Regions from separate parts of the Allobosea sp. NPDC055332 genome, predicted to be linked through region 1. Evidence: predicted binding sites of a transcription regulator. Region 1 holds the regulator's gene; the other holds the start of a gene.
What was found. Region 1 encodes PhoB, which activates phosphate uptake and scavenging genes when phosphate is short. Its sites were predicted from a motif close to TGTCATNNANCTGTCAT; they were not measured.
Positions count from the first base shown of each region.

Region 2: the regulator PhoB is predicted to act here: its motif matches at 2,570-2,586, upstream of ACWIGM_RS17220 (glycerophosphodiester phosphodiesterase).

Region 1 is NZ_JBSHMO010000005.1:294,952-298,900, forward strand. Features, by position in the region: gene pstB (phosphate ABC transporter ATP-binding protein PstB) at 1-186, shown strand, start outside; gene phoU (phosphate signaling complex protein PhoU) at 224-946, shown strand; gene phoB (phosphate regulon transcriptional regulator PhoB) at 975-1,673, shown strand; gene ACWIGM_RS26905 (YnfA family protein) at 1,683-2,003, opposite strand; gene ACWIGM_RS26910 (NUDIX hydrolase) at 2,018-2,458, opposite strand; gene ACWIGM_RS26915 (GcrA family cell cycle regulator) at 2,544-3,095, opposite strand; gene ACWIGM_RS26920 (aspartate aminotransferase family protein) at 3,640-3,949, shown strand, end outside.
Region 2 is NZ_JBSHMO010000003.1:174,046-177,994, forward strand. Features, by position in the region: gene ACWIGM_RS17205 (amino acid ABC transporter permease) at 1-60, shown strand, start outside; gene ACWIGM_RS17210 (amino acid ABC transporter ATP-binding protein) at 152-868, shown strand; gene ACWIGM_RS17215 (hypothetical protein) at 1,007-1,276, shown strand; gene ACWIGM_RS17220 (glycerophosphodiester phosphodiesterase) at 1,356-2,519, opposite strand; gene ACWIGM_RS17225 (hypothetical protein) at 2,702-2,839, opposite strand; gene ACWIGM_RS17230 (RsmB/NOP family class I SAM-dependent RNA methyltransferase) at 2,984-3,949, shown strand, end outside.

The DNA of each region.
Region 1 (3,949 bases):
GAGCAGCTGAAGAGCGACTTCACCATCGTCATCGTCACCCACAACATGCAGCAGGCGGCGCGCATCTCGCAGTACACCGCCTTCATGTATCTCGGTGAGGTCATCGAGTTCGACGCGACCAACACCATCTTCATGAACCCGCACAAGAAGCAGACGCAGGACTACGTCACCGGCCGCTTCGGCTGAGTCCTCAGCGTCGGCCAGCTCCAAAGGATACGCCCCGATGTCCGACCATATCGTCCGCTCCTACGACGCCGATCTCGAAGGCCTGCGCCGCAGCCTCGCCGAGATGGGCGGCATGTCCGAGCGCATGCTCGGCGACTCCACCGTCGCGCTGGTCCGCCGTGACACCGCGCTTGCCCAGAAGATCATCAGTGCCGACCAGCGTCTCGACAACCTCCAGCGCGAGGTCGAGGAGAAGGCCGTCCTGACCATCGCCCGGCGTCAGCCGCTGGCGAACGATCTGCGCGAGCTGATCTCGGCGATCCGCATCGCCGCCGACATCGAGCGCGTCGGCGACCTCGCCAAGAACATCGCCAAGCGCGCCGTCGCGATCTCCGGACAGTTCTCGCCGCCGCATCGCGCTGTCGTCGGCCTCGAGCATATGAGCCGCCTGGTCCAGGCCCAGCTCAAGGACGTGCTCGACGCCTATGCCGCCAGCAACGAGCAGAAGGCGATGGAAGTCTGGCGCCGCGACGACGAGATCGACGCGCTCTACACCTCGCTGTTCCGCGAGCTTCTGACCTATATGATGGAAGATCCGCGTAACATCACCTTCTGCACGCACTTGCTGTTCTGCGCCAAGAATGTCGAGCGCATCGGCGACCACACCACCAATATCGCCGAGACCATCCATTACCTCGTCACCGGCCAGTCCATGGATGAAAGCCGGCCGAAGCTCGACACCACCAACATCCTCGTCGACCTGCCGGCAGCCAATGGCTGAACCGGCGGGCGCTTGAACGGACGCTGACATGCCCGCACGCATCCTGATCGTCGAGGACGAGGAGCCGCTCACCCTGCTCCTGCGCTACAATCTCGAGGCCGAGGGCTTCGAGGTCGATAGCGTGGCGCGCGGAGATGACGCCGAATTGCATCTGCGCGACCATACGCCGGATCTCGTCCTGCTCGACTGGATGTTGCCCGGCCTTTCCGGCATCGAGCTCTGCCGGCGCCTGCGCACGCGCCGTGACACAGAGCGCGTGCCGATCATCATGCTGACCGCCCGCGGCGAGGAGACCGAACGTGTGCGCGGCCTCGCCACCGGTGCCGACGATTATGTCGTCAAGCCGTTCTCGCTGCCCGAGCTGATCGCCCGCATCCAGGCGCTGCTGCGCCGCGCCAAGCCCGGCCATGTCGCCGGCCTGCTCGCCGCCGGCGATCTCGAACTCGACCGCACGACGCGGCGCGTCCGCCGCGCCGGCGCCGAATTGCATCTCGGCCCGACCGAGTTCCGCCTGCTCGAATTCCTGATGCAGGCGCCGGGCCGGGTCTATTCGCGGGCGCAACTGCTGGACGCCGTCTGGGGGCGCGACGTCTACATCGACGAGCGCACCGTCGACGTCCATGTCGGGCGGCTGCGCAAGGCGATCACCCCGGCCAATTCCAAGGATCCGCTGCGCACCGTGCGTGGCGCCGGCTATGCCTTCGACGAGACTTTTGCGCGCGGCTGACGGTTTTCGTCAGCGCGGTGCGGCGACGATGATCGCTGCGCCGGCGAGGCAGAGCGCTGCGCCAGCCAGATCGTAGCGGTCCGGCGGGACCTTCTCGACCAGCGTCATCCAGGCCAGCGACGCCACGATGTAGACGCCGCCATAGGCGGCGAAAGCGCGCCCGGCGGCGGGGCTGTCGACCAGGGTCAGCAGCCAGGCGAAGATCGCGAGCAGGATCAGGCCCGGCAGCAGCCACCAGACCGGTTTGTCCAGCTTCAGCCAGGCCCAGAAGGCGAAGCAGCCGGCGATCTCCGCCAGCGCCGCGCCGAGATAGATCGCGAATGTCGTCATGCGCGCCTGTCCGATTACCAGCCTGGCCCGAAGGCCTCGGCCAGCCGGGCGAACGCCGGACGATAGGCCTCCGATGCCAGCGGTGTCAGCGATTGGGCCTCATCGAAGCAGAACCAGCGGATTTCGCTGTGCTCGTCATTGGTGATCTCAGGCGCACGGCCGGTCCACTGGCTCACCGTGAACAGGTGCCAGAGCGCGGGTGTGATGCCGTCCGTCTCGGTCGTCTCGATGGTCTCGAAGTGGCGGAAACCCGTCGGTGTGATGCCGATTTCCTCTTGGAGTTCGCGGACTAGGGCCGCCTCGGCGGTCTCGCCCGGCTCGACGTGACCGCCGACCGTGTCCCAGCAGGACGGCCGGTTCCGGCGATGTGGCGATCTCAGTCCCAGCAGGAGCAGCCCCTCCTTGATCGGCAGGGCACATGCATACTCGATCGGGTGAGCGGCGGCGGTGTCCATGGATGCCTCATGCATCAAGCCTGTCCGACGACAAAAAAGCCGGCCCAAAGGCCGGCTTCTGTAACCTTTTTATCGAGAGGCGTCGTTACGCGCGGATGGCCTTGCGGTCGCGGCGGCGGTCGGCCGCCGGCTGGTAGGCGATACGGGCGTGATAGGCGCAATAGGGCAGGCCGGTCGCGCTGCGGCCGCCGCAGAAGCGGAACTCCGGCGAGGTCGGGTCGCCCATCGGCCAGCGGCACATGTATTCGCGCAGCTCCATGATGGTGACCCGCTCGGAGAACGGCACGACCACGTCCTCGGATGGGGCTGGCGCGCGCGCGACCTGCGCCTCGGCTTCGATCTCGGGCGAAAATTGCGGGGCGAGCGCCGTGTTGCCACGGGTCAGCCCGGCGCCGCCATTGCTGTGATGACCGGCCGGGTGGCTCGGCGGACGGGCAGCGGGCTTGCGCGGGCGTGGCGTGGCCGACCCCGGGCTCTTGGCCCGGCCGGAGAGGCCAAGGCGATGCACCTTGCCGATAACGGCATTGCGCGTGACATTGCCGAGCTCGGCGGCGATCTGGCTCGCGCTCAGGCCGTCATTCCAGAGCTTCTTGAGCAGTTCGACGCGTTCGTCGGTCCAGGCTCCGGCTTCGGTCATGGAATTGCACCTGTCTTCGTTATGCCCCGCCAGCAAGCCGGCGCGGCATAGGGAGAGATCATGGCGGAATCCGATACCGGCAGCGCCCGTCGCTAAACGGAAGCCGTTACGCCCGGAACTGACGATACTGGAGACGCCGCACGAGATGTCGTATCTGACGAGAAAGACCATACAAGATGGCCTGACTCAGCCACAAGAGTCGCCGAATCCTAATTCGGCTTTTCCCCAGCCAATCGCTGCAGACGGCCGGCCGGTGAGTCTAATTGGCAACGCTGCCGCGAGGGCAGGCGCAATTGACAGGGCGGGGCCGGTTTTGCATAGTCGCATCACGCAGCCGCCCCCAAGGGCGGCGCTTATGTTTTTGAGCGATCGGGATTTTCCTTCGATGCGGCTTGACGCGCGACGAGACGGCGGGAACGGCCAGCGACGATAATGTCGCCGGCGGGTCGCATCATGCCGGCATGCTGCCGCTTGCGTCCCACCCTGCCGTTCCCGGCCTGAGATTCCGCGCTTCCTCCCTGTCTCGCCGCAAGGATATCGCTCCATGAGCACCGCTTCCTCCGTTCTCCTGCCGACCTATGCCCGTGCCCCGATCGCCCTCGAGCGTGGCGAAGGTGCCTGGGCGATCACCGCCGATGGTACGCGCTATCTCGATTTCGGCGCCGGCATCGCCGTCAACTCGCTTGGCCATGCCCATCCGCATCTGGTCGAGGCCTTGACTGCCCAGGCCCAGCGCATCTGGCACACCTCCAACCTCTACACGATGCCTGAGGGTGAGAAGCTCGCCCGCCGGCTCTGCGAGGCGACCTTCGCCGAACGCGTGTTCTTCACCAATTCGGGCGCCGAGGCGAACG
Region 2 (3,949 bases), on a different contig from region 1:
GGTATGTCGCGCTACTCGATTGCGGTCGAGAAGCGGCTTGCCGCCGGCCAGAAGCGTTGAGGGGAACAAGAACATGGCTATGGCAGAAACCACCAGCACGCGCCCGGCGGCCCTGAAGCAGACGGCGCTGAACACGGCGACGGCGGTCGAGATGATCGCGGTCAACAAGTGGTATGGCGAGTTCCATGTGCTGCGCGACATCAATCTGAAGGTGTCGCGCGGCGAGAAGCTCGTGATCTGCGGTCCGTCGGGCTCGGGCAAGTCGACGATGATCCGCTGCATCAACCGGCTCGAGGAGCACCAGAAGGGCCAGATCATCGTCGACGGCACCGAGCTCACCAACGACCTCAAGAAGATCGACGAGATCCGCCGCGATGTCGGCATGGTCTTCCAGCACTTCAACCTGTTCCCGCATCTGACGATCCTGGAGAACCTGACGCTGGCGCCGATCTGGGTTCGCAAGATGCCCAAGAAGGACGCCGAGGAGATCGCGATGCACTATCTCAAGCGCGTCAAGATCCCCGAACAGGCGGCGAAGTATCCCGGCCAGCTCTCGGGCGGCCAGCAGCAGCGCGTCGCCATCGCCCGCTCGCTGTGCATGAGCCCGAAGATCATGCTGTTCGACGAGCCGACCTCGGCGCTCGATCCGGAAATGGTCAAGGAGGTGCTCGACACCATGGTCTCGCTCGCCGACGAGGGCATGACTATGCTCTGCGTCACCCACGAGATGGGTTTTGCCCGCCAGGTCGCCGACCGCGTCATCTTCATGGACGCCGGCCAGATCGTCGAGATGAACGAGCCCAACGAGTTCTTCAAGAACCCGCAGCACGAGCGCACAAAGCTCTTCCTCTCCCAGATCCTGCACTGAGCGGGACTATCCGCTTCCTTCCGCGACGGCGCCCTTGCGGGCGCCGTTTGCGTTGGTGACATGATCTTGGAGGCGTTGCCGGCAGGGAACCTTTGCCGGCCCGCATCGTTGCTTTCCCCAACAATGGAGGAAAAGCCGATGAAACTGCTTGCTTCGACCCTTGCCGCGGGCCTGCTGCTCGCCGGTAGCGGCGCCTTCGCACAGTCCGTGGATCTCGGGCCGGGCGGCGTCAGGATCGACACACGCACGCCGCACCAACGCGCGATGGATCGCGAGGATCGCTGGCGCGAGCGTGATCGCTGGGAGCGCCGCCGCGCCTATCGCGCCGAGCGCGACTGCCGCACCGAGACGCGGATTCGCGAGACCCCGCGCGGGGAAATCCGTCGCACGGTCCGTGTCTGCGACTAAGCGTAAGTTGAGTTCAGTCTAGTCGTGTCTACGAGGCCGCCGCACCCAGTCGGTGCGGCGGTCTTGTTTCGTCGGGCGGTTACTTGGCGTTGCGCGCCTTCACGGCCTGGTCCGGGAAATCCGAAAACAGCCCGTCGATGCCGAGCGCCAGATAGGCCTTGTATTCGGCCTGCGGATCGCCCTTGAAATCGGAAGCGAGGCGCTTGGGCTCGCTGCGGAAGGTCCAGGTGTGGACGAACAGGCCGACGGCGTGGGCGTTCTTCACAACGTCGGTCGGCGGCAGCAGCACGCGGTCACGCTCGTCGATCGTGCCGTCGCCATTGAGGTCGCGCGGCTTGCCATCGTCGCCGAACACCTGCTTGGCCGGCATCAGATAGGGCTTCCAGGGGCCGACGCCATCGGCATAGGTCTTGACCTCCTTCAGGCCCTCGGCGGTGACGAGATCCTTGAAGGTCCGCTTGTCGCCGGTGACGACGAAGTCATAGGGCTTGTCGAACGGGGCGGCGAGCACGATGCCGCCATCCTTGTCGACATCGTCGGCGTCGACGAGCTGGATCAGGCGCAGCTGTGTCTTGCCGCGCAGATATTTGAGGTTGGCGGTCTCGAAGCTCTGGATGATCACCGGCGAGGTCTTCTCGGTCCAGCCGGCGGCTTTCAGCTGATCGAGCAGCTTGTCCTCGATCGCAAGACCCAGGGCCGAGTGATAGGTCGAGTGCTTGATCTCGGGATAGATGCCGATTGTGCGGCCGGTGCGGGCGCTCTCGGTCTTGGCGAGATCGATGACCTGCTGCAGCGTCGGGATCTCGTATTTGCCATTATGCGACTGGTCGCGGTCGGCGAAGGCCTGCTTGGCCCGCAGCGTCTTGAGCTCTGCGAGCGTGAAATCGGAGGCGAACCAGTCGTTGGTGTCGACGCCGTCGACCTTGCGGGTCGTCTTGCGCGCGGCGAATTCCGGCCGGGTCGCGACATCGGTGGTACCCGACATGATCGGCTCGTGGCGGACCACGAGATGGCCGTCCTTGGTGGCGACCAGATCCGGCTCGATGAAGTCGGCACCCTGCTCGATCGCGAGCTTGTAACCTTCGAGCGTGTGCTCAGGGAGATAGCCGCTGGCGCCACGATGGCCGGCGATCAGGGCCGGCTTGCCGTCGAGGGTGGGGGCGGGGCTCTGCGCCAGGGCCGGCGCGGCCAGCACGAGGGCAAAGGTCGCCAGCATCGTCGCCGGCTGGAACAGGGGCTTCATTTCGTCCGATCCTCGTGTCCTGTGAAAGGTCGCGAAACTGCTCGGTCGATATGACAGGCCGGTGAAGGCCCGTTTGCCTCTTCGCAGTGCCGGAAGATCGTCCCTGCCGGTACCGCGAAGGTGCGCTTTAAAGGCTCCAGCCACTCGCTTGCCATTGGCGACGAGCGACCGGAGCGGGAGGCTCAGCGGCGGCCTTCCAGCGTGGTCTTGGCGTCGAGGCGCTTGGACGGCGGCGGCGTGGTGTCGACCGGCTGGGTCGCGCAGGCCGCGAGCGACAGGCAGAACAGGCCGGCGAGCGCGAGGCGGGAGAAGGCGGTCATTTCGGAAATCCCCAGGCGGTTGGCGTTGCGGAAGGAGTTGTATCGTCTTGCGCCCTGTGGGACGAGGGCGTCAAGGGTCCTGTCGCGCTTCGGAATCGTTCCAGTTCGCGCCGGCCCGCGTGATCGAGACAGGAACTGCCGGACATGACCCCAGCCGCCCGCCTTAGCGCCGCCATCGAGGTCCTCACGGACCTGATCGAGCGTCGGCGCCCGGCGGCCGATGCACTGAAGGACTGGGGATTGTCGCGCCGCTTTGCCGGCTCCAAGGACCGCGCCGCCATCGCCTCTCTGGTCTATGACGCGCTCCGCCGCCGTGCCTCCTCGGCGCACGCGCTTGGTGAGGAGACGCCACGGGCGCTGGTGCTGGGCATGCTGGTGAGCCAGCGCGGCATGGGCGTCGAGGAGATTTCGGAGCTCTTCAACGGGCAGAATCACGCGCCGGCGCCGCTGACCGAGTTCGAAGTCGCCGGGCTCGCCGCCTATGACCTCAACGCCGCGCCGGGCTGGGCGCGCGCCGATGTCCCCGACTGGCTCTGGCCGTCCTTCATGGCCGGTTTCGGCGACGATGCGGTCGCGGAAGGACAGGCCCTGGCGGGCCGGGCGCCGGCCGATATCCGCACCAACCGCCTGAAGACCGACCGCGACAAGCTGCGTGCGGCGCTGGCCCATCTTCAGCCTGAGCCGGGCGCCTGGTCGCCCGATGCCTTGCGCTTCCTGCCCGGACCCGATGGCCGTGGCCCGTCGCTGCAGAGCGAGCCGGGCTTCTTTAACGGCGAGTTCGAGATCCAGGACGAAGGCTCTCAGCTCGTCACCCTGCTCGCCGGCGCGCAGCCGGGCATGACCGTCGTCGATCTCTGCGCCGGCGCCGGCGGCAAGACACTGGCCCTGGCCGCGGTCCTCGACGGCAAGGGACGCATCTTCGCCACCGATCTCGACAGCCGTCGGCTGGCGCCGCTGCACGATCGGCTCACCCGCTCGGGCGCCGCCAATGTCGAGGTGCGCGTGCCCAAGAGCCGCGGCCATGATGCGCTCGCCGATCTCGCCGGCACGATCGACCTGGTGCTGGTCGATGCGCCTTGCACTGGCTCCGGCACCTGGCGGCGTAATCCC